Regions from separate parts of the Bacillus sp. PK3-067 genome, predicted to be linked through region 4. Evidence: riboswitches for the same ligand, from Rfam matches in the RefSeq annotation. Region 4 holds a riboswitch; each other region holds the start of a gene.

Region 1 (3,151 bases), 2.1 Mb from region 4:
TAATGTTTTCAGTAATATATGTATTGCGGCATTAAAATCTTTTTGTAAAGCATTGTGTAATTCATCTGCAATTACTTCAATACGCTGTTTTAACTCTAAATTTTCAACTTTACAAGCTACAGAATCTACAAAGATGCTTTTAGAGAAACAAGGATCGTGTTTACAAATAGAATCAGCTATTTTTTCTGCTAATTCTTCATTAAATAAAAATTTTAACGGAACATATTTACCCATTTTTTCACCTCGGTGGTCAAATGAAAACAATTTTTATTTTTTAATCGACAATCCATAAACCAAAGTCTCACTCGGAGTCGTAATACTAAAACCTGTCGTCTTATAGTCAAGCTTCACTGTATCACCAGTGTAGTCTTTCGTAAATGAATCCATTTGTACGATAAGCTCCGCATCTTCATATACAACATCATCTGCGTTAAATGTATCCCAAATTAAATCGACATCAACGAAAATACTACAAGAGTTTGTCATTGTTCCTCTAATGCGAATGATCTTTTTGTCTTCACGTTCTAATCTATGTATAGCTGCTTTTGCTTCATCAGTAATGCGAATGTTCATTGTATCCCAACCTTTTATTTATATTTCTTCTATTATGGCAAAAACAGGAGCAATAGGGAAGGAAAGAGGTTTGCAACAAAAAACGAGCAAACAAATTTGTTTGCTCGTTTCACTTTATTTTAGTTCACATTTATCAAGTGGAATCACTTTTGTTTTTTTCGTAAATTTATATCCTAACCATAGTACTAAGAAGAGTGGTAAACCGATGTAAGAAACGAGTACGCCATTCCAATCGATTGATTCACCCATAAATGCGCCGTAGTTTTGTCCTAAAATTACGATGATACAAAGTGTAAATGCGAAGATTGGACCAAATGGGAACCATTTTGCTCTATATGGTAAGTCTTTCAAATCTTTTCCTTGTGCAATATATGCTTTACGGAAACGGTAATGACTAATTGCAATGCCGACCCAAGCGATAAAGCCAGACATTCCTGATGCATTTAATAACCAAATGTATACAACACCGTCACCGAATAAAGAAGCAATGAAAGCGATACTACCGACAATTGATGTTACGATTAATGCGTTAACAGGTACACCGCGGCTATCTAATTTACCAAGAAACTTTGGTGCTTTTCCTTGGCGAGCTAAATCCCAAAGCATACGAGTTGATGCATACATACCAGAGTTACCAGCAGATAGTACTGCCGTTAAAATAACAGCGTACATAACAGAAGCAGCAAAGGCAACGCCCGCTTTTTCAAAAATAAGTGTAAACGGACTTACTGTAACATCACTTGCAGCAAGGCTTTCAGTTGTATAAGGAATTAATAAACCGATAACGAGAATTGCAAGGATATAGAATAAAAGAATACGCCAAAAGATTGAACGAATCGCTTTCGGAATATTACGCTCTGGATCAGAAGTTTCACCAGCAGCTACTCCTAATAGTTCAGTACCTTGGAATGAGAAACCAGCTGCCATAAACACACCGATAATTGCCATGATACCGCCGTTAAATGGTGCATCTGCAACAGTGAAGTTTTTAAATCCAACCGTTTCACCGCCCATAATTCCAAAAATCATCATGAAACCAACAATTAAAAAGATAATAATCGTAACTACTTTAATAAGTGCGAACCAATATTCAGATTCACCAAACCCTTTAACAGATAAATAGTTTAAAAGGAAAATAATAGCTAAACATAATCCGCTCCAAATAAGAGAAGGGGTATCTGGGAACCAAAATTTCATAATTAATGTTACGGCTGCAAGTTCAGCAGCAATCGTAATTGCCCAGTTATACCAATAGTTCCATCCAAGTGCAAAGCCAAGTGATGGATCAACAAATTTTGTTGCATACGTACTAAAAGATCCAGTAACAGGCATGTAAGCTGCAAGTTCAGCTAAGCTTGTCATTAAAAAATAAACCATAATTCCAATTGCGGCGTATGCAATTAATGCGCCACCAGGTCCAGCTGTATGGATGACACCACCACTGGCAAGAAATAGTCCGGTACCAATTGTACCACCGAGAGAAATCATCGTAAGGTGACGAGATTTTAATCCGCGTTTTAATTCACCTTGTCCTTGTGTAGTTTGCGTTTTAGAGGTAGATTGATTTGTTGCGCTATTCATGTTCAACACTCCTTTTCTTGTAGGTTAGGAAGGAGCGGGGGAGAAAAATACAAAAAACCGCCAAAGGAATTTGGCGGAACGTTTCACAAATAACCACCCCATCATACCCTTCCGTTAAGATAGCACCCCACGTTTACACGGTAATTTTGTAAACGTGACAGTTCTGTTCCTTTCGGAGACAGCCCCAGCTCATATTTCCAGAGAAGAAATATAAACTTCGGCAACTTTTCCTTTCAAACGGAGTCAGCTGACATTCTCTGTGTCTCGTCCGTTTTACTATTAAAAGTCGCAACCTCTACCTCATCGGATTGATGAGGATTTATATATTGCTAAGATTTTTAATATATGGCAATTGTAATGACTTTCTGAATATATTGCAAGATATTTTGTTAGGAAAAGTCAAAAAATATCGGTTATTGTATAGGAAACGCTTGCAAAACTCCACCCGAACCTACTATTATGTAGCAATAAGCAAAGAAAAAATTGTTATACAAATGTTTCGCAAAAAATATTGAAAAACCCTCTAAATTAAAAGAAAATTCAGAAAAATATAATTCGACATTCATAATAAAGTCATATTATTTGTTATAATTAGGGTAACGTTTAAGCAAAAAGGGGAAATCAAAATGAAATTAGAAACAGAAAGGCTCTATATAGTGCCGTGTACAGAAGAGAGGATTCAAGTCGCTAACGAGCAAGGATACAATAGCGGCCCGCATATTGTAGGGCATGTAAAGAATGTAAAAAAAGATGCAACTTTATTACCATGGGGGGCGTGGTATGTTCTTCGAAAAGAAGATGATAGCGTTTTAGGTGATATTGGGTTTAAAGGGAAACCAAACGAGAATCAAACAGTAGAAATTGGCTATGGATTCATTGAGAAATATTGGAATCAGGGCTATGCAACAGAAGCTGTAAAAGAACTAATCGATTGGGCTTTCAAAACAGGTGAGGTAGAAACAATAATTGCAGAGACACTTCTAGATAATTATAGTTC
Region 2 (3,151 bases), 500 kb from region 4:
CAACATGTCTCCACTCTCACAGCATTTCCCGGCAATCGAAACGAGTTCCTCATTCTCATCATTCGCTCGATTCGCTAACATCGCTTCATAACGCGCATTATATAAAGCAGGTCTTAAATTATCTGTCATTCCACCATCGACTGATACATATTTCCGAATACCAGGAATATCTTTCACAGATCCAACTGTATAAATTGTTGTCCCAGCATCACCTACAATGCTACGGCCTGGCTCAATCCATATTTCTGGCAATGGATATTCACATACAGTAAATTGTTCTCTCACTGCACTTGTTACAGCTCGCACATATGTCTCAAGAGTTAATGGTGTATCTGACTCTGTGTAACGTATTCCAAATCCCCCGCCTACATTTAACACTTTTACTACATAGTTTGTTTGCTCTCTCACTTCTTCTAAAAATTGGCGAAGAACTTCAATTGCTCGAACAAAACCAGCTGTTTCAAATATTTGCGACCCAATATGTGAATGGATCCCTAGCACATTATAATTGGATTTTTGTAAAGCCAATCCAATTGCCTGCATTGCTTGACCATTTGAAACACCAAATCCAAATTTCGAATCATCCTGACCTGTTGTAATATATTCATGTGTGTGCGCCTCTACTCCAGGCGTTACACGAATTAATATGTTCACAAATTTCCCATGTTGCATCGCTAAATCGTGTAAAACTTCTAATTCAAAGAAATTATCTACGACAAAACAACCGATATTCGCCTGAAGAGCCATCACTATTTCTTCTTCTGTTTTATTATTTCCATGAAAATGAATACGTGATGCCGGAAATCCTGCTTGGAGCGCAGTATATAATTCTCCCCCAGAAACAACGTCTAATGACATATTCTCTTCACGAGCTACTCGGCACATCTCCATGCACAAGAACGCCTTGCTTGCATATGCTACTTGATAAGAGAAACCACTTTCTTTAAAAGCACGATGAAATGCTCGGCATTTTCCTCGAATAGACTCTTCATCGTATACATAAAGTGGTGTTCCGTATTGCTTTGCTAGCTGCGTCGTATCGCACCCTCCAATTTCTAAGTGTCCTTGCCCATTAATTCGGCTTGTGCCGTGTAAATACATTTAAATTCCTCCCTTATTTCCTCTAAAACTCATAACCCCAATCTTCTATTCATTGCAGCACGCTTTTAGATAGACAAAAAACGCGCGGAACAATGTTCACACGCGTTTCTTATTAGGAAAAATATATATTGAAAAAATAAACGAGTTGTTATCTCCTCAAAATAAGAAACCGCATCAACATCTCCAAATAGCTCTCCATAAAATAAATCTTATGACAGTACTACATTTATTCAATGCAGTCCCAATATATGAATAAGATGGTTATTCTTATATTTCGGCAATAGTCCCTTTCAACCTATGATCACAGATTCCATTAAATCTCCCATAGCTTACTCTTTCCTATCGCGGCCTCTACCTTTGAGAGTAGATGAGGTAAGTCTATTTAATTTTCAAACATCTAATTGTTGCTATTAACAATACCAAAGGACCATTTTATTTGTCAAACAATTTTTTATATTGTTTTTTCACAGTTTAGTTTCGTATCATTTGGTAAGCGCTTTACTGAAATCTTTGTCACTTCCCATTCGCCTTCTTCGTTATTAAATGTAATCGTTACCTTCTCAAATGGTGGAGCAATTTTCCCAGCAACACGTTCATACTTTGTCACTTCAATACTTGCTTGAAATAAATATGTACCGCTATACACTTTTTTTAAACTAATAATTTTAGGACATTGATAAGGTTTCAAACTTCCATATTGTTTTTCAATTGCTTTATTTATTTTTGGAAATAAAACAGAATAAAGTGCATCTTCCATAAGAGGTGCATCATATTGGGCTACCGACACACTCGGTGAAGTAAAAAGTATAACACTACTGCATGCTATAAAATATAATAATTTTCGCATTATAACCTCCGTATTATCACGCGATTCTTTCTGCGTACGATAATTATCATACATAGAAATTCTGTTTTATTGTCTCCCACCACTCTTTTTCTACTCGATTATTATAAAAAAGCCCACAACCTTCTTTTATTTTCGTATAATGATACTCATAGTATAATAATCATAATAACAAAGGACTGTTCGTATATATAAAATGAGTCGTTAAGCAAACTGACTCACAAGAACTGTCATGCTTTTTAGGAGAGGAGTATATTATGCTACAACATCTGTTTCCAAAACTGCGATTTGCACTCGTTGCAGTCGTTTTACTATGGATTAAAACATATATTGTGTACAAGCTAGCATTTGATATTAAAATTGATAATTTCTTTGAAGAATTCATGCTTTTTATCAATCCACTAGCTGCGTTACTTTTATTTTTCGGCTTAGCTTTACTTGCATCTAAGCACCGAAACCGAATTACAATTGGAATCAGTTTTATACTGTCATTTATTTTATTTGGAAACGCAATGTTTTATGGGTTCTATAACGATTTCGTTACTTTCCCGGTTTTATTCCAAACAAACAATATGGCTGATTTAGGGACAAGTATAAAAGAACTCTTTACGTACAAAACATTACTTTTATTTGCAGATGCAATTATTTTAATGTTTATTTCACGTAAATTCCCATCATTTGGCGACAAAACACCACTTTCCCGCTCAGAGAAGCGAACTTTCTTTAGCGGTGTAACAGCTTTATTAGCACTACAAATTGTTGTATCAGTTATTTATAAACCACAAATGTTCTCGCGCTCATTTGACCGTCAAACTGTCGTGAAGAATTTAGGTTTATACACATACCATCTATTTGATATTACGCTTCAATCCAAGTCTTCAGCTGAGCGTGTATTTGCAAGTGGGGATGGGTTTTCTGAAATTAAAAACTATACAGACTCAAAAGACAAACAAGTTGATAAAAACTTATTTGGAGCTGCAAAAGGTAAAAATGTAATTTTAATTTCAATGGAATCTACACAAAACTTTGTTATTAATAAAAAAATAAATGGAAAAGAAATTACACCATTTTTAAATGAATTTATTAAGGATAGTTTCTATTTCGATAACTTCTATCATCAAACTGGACAAGGCAAAACTTCTGATGCTGAATTTATCGTTGAAAACTCACTTTATCCGCTAGATCGTGGTTCTGTATTCTTTACTC
Region 3 (3,151 bases), 810 kb from region 4:
ACCGACAATTGATAACCCCATTAGAAGAACATTTAATGTAATCGGATTAAACGGCTCTGTAAAGCTTGCAATATTCGTAAATCCTGCCGCTAATGTTAAAACTAGTAATACAATAATATGCAGTATAAATAATTTTCGTTTTGTTATTGGCAACAGCCATACAACACCGAAAATTATTTCTAACACCCCAATTATTTTAAGTATATATACACTATTTTCATTTGAACCGATTAATACAGAAAGCATCTTTACTTCTTCTAAATGAGTAAAAAGTAGTTTTGGCACTATCCCTTGATATATCCATACAAAAGCAAATAAAAAACATACGAGCCAATACGTCATTGTTCTTCTAATTAGTAACCTAGGATGAAGCCCCTTTTCTAACCATAATTTTAAGGCATCAAAACTCCAAGCAGTCGCCCAACCTAATAACGGACGAAAAATATAGGAATCTATCACATTTCCTATACGACCAAATCTTGTATCATAATCATATTGTGTCTCAAAATGGATGTATTCTTTATTCGGCGTATACTTCCAATAACCACGTCCTATTTGAATAAGAGATAATGTATTATCCGTCCAAAATTTTAAAGAGGAAATTCTTTCACCAGTTTCTTTTCTTATTTCACCTATTGATTCCCCTTCTCCAGCTATTTCAAACCCAAATCCAATCTTTGTTTTATACAAAAACTTCTGTGGTTCTCCTTCTTTTTTCTCTAAATACGAAATTTCAGTAAAGCGAGCATCCCACTCTGTATGTATATCTGGTTCTTGCGTATATTCCCATAATTTTCCCATCGTCGTGTTCATTTTTGTCGCAACATAAATAGGCTGTTTCCTTTTCATTCTCCCACCTCCTATGCACTATAAGTTTAATGTACATGCAATGAATTTATTTTGCTACATTTTTCACAAACTTCCTCAGAAAAAAGAAAGAATTTTTAAAATATATATAAAACACTTGATTCCCCGAAAAATTTAAATTATTATAAAACAAATGTTACCAACAACTTCATAAATCAAACACTCTCGCCTAAAACGTGAGATAGAGGTTGCGATACTTATAAGTATTCTAATGGAGACACAGAGATGTCTATGAACTTAGATGAAAGGAAGTATTGCCGAAATTGATAAGTTTCTCTGCATTTATCAATTGGGGCTGTTTTCGAATAGAAACAGAACTGTCATATGTACAGACGTGTACGTATGAAGAGCTATCTACAAAAAAGAGATATCATTTTTTATGATATTCCTTTTTTGGCGGTTTTTTTATTAGCTCCGTTTTCTGTTTCCCTTTTCCTGTAACAGCACCATCCTCACTTATTTGAGATGGTGTTTTTTGTTTGTCTTTCTGGTAACTACAGGAGTATTGGGATTTATATATTTCCTAATCTATTCTTAAAAATAGACGAAAGAAGGAATCTGTAATGGAAACAATTGTTCAAAAATTCGGTGGCACTTCTGTCGGAAGCGTCGAACGCATTCAACATGTAGCAAATTTAATTATTGAAGAATATGAACGAGGTCATAGCATTGTCTCTGTCGTTTCAGCAATGGGAAAAAGCACAGATGAACTTGTCGCACTCGCTAACGCTATCACAGAAAATCCAAGTAAACGTGAAATGGATATGCTTCTATCTACAGGAGAACAAGTAACTATTTCATTATTAACAATGGCACTGCAAGCAAAAGGCTATCATGCAATTTCATTAACAGGGTGGCAAGCAGGTATTACGACAGAATCTGTACATAGTAGTGCACGGATTACTGACATTCATACAGATCGTATTCAATCTTATCTTGCTGAAGGTACGATTGTTATTGTAGCTGGTTTCCAAGGAGTCAGTGAAGATTTTGAAATTACAACGCTTGGACGAGGCGGTTCTGATACAACTGCTGTCGCATTAGCTGCTGCACTAAACGCAAAAAAATGTGATATTTACACAGATGTGACCGGCGTATATACGACGGATCCACGAGTTGTAAAAGATGCTTATAAATTAGATGAAATTTCTTATGACGAAATGTTAGAACTTGCAAACCTCGGTGCTGGTGTATTACACCCGCGTGCTGTTGAGTTTGCTAAAAATCATAATGTCATTTTAGAAGTTCGCTCAAGTATGGAACAAGAAAACGGAACAATTGTAAAAGGAGAATGTAACATGGAACAACAATCAATCGTTAAAGGTATTGCATTTGAAGATAATATTACACGCATCACAGTGAAAGGATTAGAACAAGGTTCACTTTCAACTGTTTTCTCTACATTAGCAGCGGCACATATTAATGTAGATATCATCATTCAAAGTATTACAAATGAAGGAACTGTTCATCTCTCCTTCTCCATCCATTCTAATGATTTAAGAGAAACATTAGAAGTATTGGAACAAAATCAAGAGGCACTTCACTATGAAGCAGTAGAATATGAAAATCATTTAGCAAAAGTATCAATCGTAGGATCTGGCATGGTATCTAACCCAGGTGTCGCTGCAAATATGTTCACTACTTTAAAAGAAGAAGATATTCATATTAAAATGGTAAGTACATCAGAAATTAAAGTGTCTGTCGTTATTGACCGCCTTCATTTAGTAACAGGCGTTGAGGCGCTGCATCAATCATTTATGGCGAAAATTGAGCCTTTCGTGCAAATGAGCTAATTTGATATGTTTAGTAACGCTTATAAAAAAAACATATTAATCTACTTCCTTCCTATTAATTAAAAAGCTATTCGTTAACAAGATGCTATATGATATATTAAAAAACACCTTGTCACATTTTCCTATACTGTGACAAGGTGTTTTTGACTGAAAGGAATTTGTAACTACTTAGTAGTATAATTATGAGGATAATTAAATAATAAACTTTTATACATAAGGAGATAAGACTATGGCAAACAACAAATTACTACGAATGGACAATGTCAGCATCGTTGTAGAATCCCTTGATAACGCAATCTCTTTCTTTGAGGAGATTGGCTTGAATCTCGAAGGTCGAGCAAATGTCGAAGGTGAATGGGCTGGTCGCGTAACTGGACTCGGTTCTCAGTGCGTAGAGATTGCTATGATGGTCACTCCAGATGGCCACAGCCGAATTGAACTTTCGCGATTTCTCACCCCTCCTACTATAGCAGATCACCGAACAGCTCCTG
Region 4 (3,151 bases):
GCCTTCTAATTGATATGCCCCTCCAAATATTCTCTTTTCCCAAAGGTCACGTTCACCACCAGGATAAGCAGATACGCTTCCATTAGATAGCAATGTTTCAAACTGACTTTTATATACTCCTTGCTCAAATAGTGCTTCAGCAACACTTTTCTTACTCGAATCTAGTCTGTCTGGATGAAAGTGTAAAGCAATCCTTGCGTGAGATTTTAAATTAGCGACAGCCTCTTCAAATATTTCATCTGTAATATTTGACATTTTAAGTATATGATTAATCGTTGCTTTAGCCTCACGTTTTTCGTTCTCTGCATATTTTGAAATATACTCTAAAGCAAATAATTGAGATCTTGATAATTCCATAATCAAACCTCTCCTTTAATTAAAATGACCTTAATCATTTCAATTAAAAGCTTATTCTTTCCTTCTTATGAAACGAACCTCATTTATTTAAAAACGTAATTTACTAAATCTTAATTATGCATACACGCATTTTTCATAGGCAAATGTACACATTCTACAGAAATTTGATACCCTAGCCATCGCTCAGCAATATGTTCAAATGATAAAACAGATCCCGTTGTAAAAAAACGATGTTTCGGATTCAGATTGTCAGACAAAATTCCTTTGTGCTGTAAAATGGTGCTTAACTCTATCGCCGTTTCTTCTGCAGAACTAATAATCGTTATATCTTCTCCTAGTTCCTTTTTTATATAGGACTCTAAAAGTGGATAATGCGTACATCCAAGAATTAACGTATCTATATCTTCTTTCGTTAATGGAAGTAAAGCTTGTTTCACTTGCTGCGTGACATATGCTGTATCTTCTAATTGATTTTCTACAACTGTGGCTAAAGTCGGGCAAGCATAGCTATGCACTTCCAAATATGTATCCAGCTCGTGTAATGCTTTTTCATACATATTAGATTTTATCGTACCTACAGTTCCAATTACCCCGATTTCCCCTTTCTTTGTTACTTTAATTGCCGCTCTTGCTCCTGGATGTATAACGCCAATAACTGGAATGGAAAGTGCTTCTTGCAGCTCAGTCAATGCAGCAGCTGCAGCAGTATTACATGCTACGACTAGCGCTTTTAATGGAAACTGTTTGAGGAACTCAACCATTTCAAATACGAAAGATTGCACCTCCTCTACACTTCTTGGTCCATACGGGCAACGCTTATTATCACCAATATAATAAATGCTTTCTTTAGGCAATTGTCTTATAATTTCGCTCGCAACTGTTAATCCCCCAACTCCCGAATCTAGCACACCTATTACTGAATGTTTATGACATACAGACATTTACTTCATCCCCTTTTCAATCATCTAGCGCTAATAATATGTATTATATTACGAAAATTCAAATATCACATAACAACCCCTCTTACTTTTAATCACAAACTCTTCTCTATAATCTGATTATTACTATATCCATTGACGTATAAAAATTCATTTGTTACTCTTAAAGACGTTAATTTAATATTTAAATCCTCATTCGTATCTCGGTGAGGTAGAGGTTGCAATCATTAAGAGTATCATTTCAGGAGATGTAGTGGCATTGATGAAGGAATGAGAAAGGAATGGTTGCCGAAGTAAGTCGTGTCCACCATGCACGCTTGCTGGGTCTGCATTTAATAAGTGCAGAACTGTCACAAACGTTTCGTTTGTGGAGAGCTATCGAGAGGTATGTCGTGGGTTTCTTATAAGATAGAAAGCATGTAGCGGCAAATTACATGCTTTTTTTGTTTTGTTTGGGACTTCTCTTCCTAACTCAGGAAGACATACATATCTCCTCGCTTGACTTGGTTATACTAACTTTGGAGGTATTTTCTATGCAACAAAAAAAATGGGGCTTTTGGGTACTAACAGCTTTCGTTGTCGGTAACATGGTTGGCGCTGGTATTTTCATGGTGCCAAGTACGTTGGCACAAACAGCAAGCCCACTCGGTGTCACTTTAGCTTGGTTAACTACAGGGTTTGGTGTTTTAATGCTAGCTCTTGTTTTCGGTAATTTAGCAATTCGTCGTCCTGATTTAACGACAGGGCCACAAAGTCATGCATATGCTTTATTCTCAACACCAAAAAAGAAAAAAATGGCTGGTTTCAGTATGGTATGGGGATATTGGGTTGCAAACTGGGCAAGTAACGTTGCCATCATTACATCATTTGCGGGATATTTATCACTCTTCTTCCCAATTATGAAAGATACGCGACTACTATTTTCAATCGGTTCGTTTAACGTAGAAGTCGGAAAACTAATTACATTTACGATTTGTTCCATCTTACTTTGGGGAACTCATATTATATTAACAAACGGTGTAAGCGGAGCTGGAAAACTAAACTTCTTAGCAACAACAACGAAAGTAACTGGATTCCTTTTATTCATCGTCGTTACGTTATTTGCATTCGAAGCTTCTAAATTTGGACAATGGTACACACCGATGATTGATAAATCAGGGGCATCACACGGTCTTCTTTCACAAGTGAATTTAGCTGCTCTTACAACACTTTGGGCGTTTATCGGAATTGAATCAGCCGTTCTTTTATCAAACCGTGCTGTTTCTCCAAAAACGGTAAAACGCGCAACAGTTGCGGGATTACTTATTACAGTTGCCATCTACTTAGGAATTACAATTTTAACAATGGGTGTACTTCACGTTGATAAATTACAAGCTTCTGAACGTCCATTAGCAGATGCACTAAACGCTGCAATGGGTCATGGCGGCGGGAAACTGATGGCATTACTTGCTCTTACTTCCCTGTTCGGTTCTATCTTAGGCTGGATTTTATTAAGCTCAGAAGTACCTTATCAAGCAGCAAAAGAAGGTTTCTTCCCTTCCTTCTTCACGAAAACAAATAAAAAAGGAAGTCCAATTTACTCATTACGATTAACAAACATTATGTCGCAAGTATTCCTATTCTCAACATTATCAGGAACCATTGCGGAAGCTTATACATTCGTTATTACCGTATCAACACTGGCCTACCTCATTCCATATCTCGTTTCACCAATCTTCCAGTTAAAACTAGTCGCAACTGGTGAAACATATAAAAATGAAATGCGGGCAAGAATTACAGATGGCATAGTCGCAGTTATCGCACTTTGCTACGCACTATGGGTTATTAAAACGGGCGCATCCGATATAAAAACGTTC

Evidence for each region. Region 4 has a riboswitch for lysine ahead of M1D73_RS04490 (amino acid permease). Riboswitches for the same ligand answer to the same signal wherever they lie in the genome.
Region 1: another riboswitch for lysine. It lies ahead of M1D73_RS15340 (amino acid permease); the one in region 4 lies ahead of M1D73_RS04490 (amino acid permease).
Region 2: another riboswitch for lysine. It lies ahead of lysA (diaminopimelate decarboxylase); the one in region 4 lies ahead of M1D73_RS04490 (amino acid permease).
Region 3: another riboswitch for lysine. It lies ahead of M1D73_RS08750 (aspartate kinase); the one in region 4 lies ahead of M1D73_RS04490 (amino acid permease).

What each region holds. Positions count from the first base shown of each region.
Region 1 covers NZ_CP096490.1:2,970,629-2,973,779, reverse strand. The annotation lists gene M1D73_RS15350 (DNA alkylation repair protein) at 1-234, opposite strand, end outside; gene M1D73_RS15345 (iron-sulfur cluster biosynthesis family protein) at 268-573, opposite strand; gene M1D73_RS15340 (amino acid permease) at 688-2,154, opposite strand; lysine riboswitch at 2,267-2,460, opposite strand; gene M1D73_RS15335 (GNAT family N-acetyltransferase) at 2,781-3,151, shown strand, end outside.
Region 2 covers NZ_CP096490.1:1,353,601-1,356,751, reverse strand. The annotation lists gene lysA (diaminopimelate decarboxylase) at 1-1,101, opposite strand, end outside; lysine riboswitch at 1,282-1,463, opposite strand; gene M1D73_RS07080 (DUF3888 domain-containing protein) at 1,553-1,948, opposite strand; gene M1D73_RS07075 (LTA synthase family protein) at 2,203-3,151, shown strand, end outside.
Region 3 covers NZ_CP096490.1:1,670,312-1,673,462, reverse strand. The annotation lists gene M1D73_RS08755 (DoxX-like family protein) at 1-849, opposite strand, end outside; lysine riboswitch at 1,042-1,228, shown strand; gene M1D73_RS08750 (aspartate kinase) at 1,431-2,660, shown strand; gene M1D73_RS08745 (VOC family protein) at 2,890-3,151, shown strand, end outside.
Region 4 covers NZ_CP096490.1:858,208-861,358, reverse strand. The annotation lists gene M1D73_RS04500 (DUF3626 domain-containing protein) at 1-357, opposite strand, end outside; gene racE (glutamate racemase) at 468-1,298, opposite strand; lysine riboswitch at 1,500-1,681, shown strand; gene M1D73_RS04490 (amino acid permease) at 1,829-3,151, shown strand, end outside.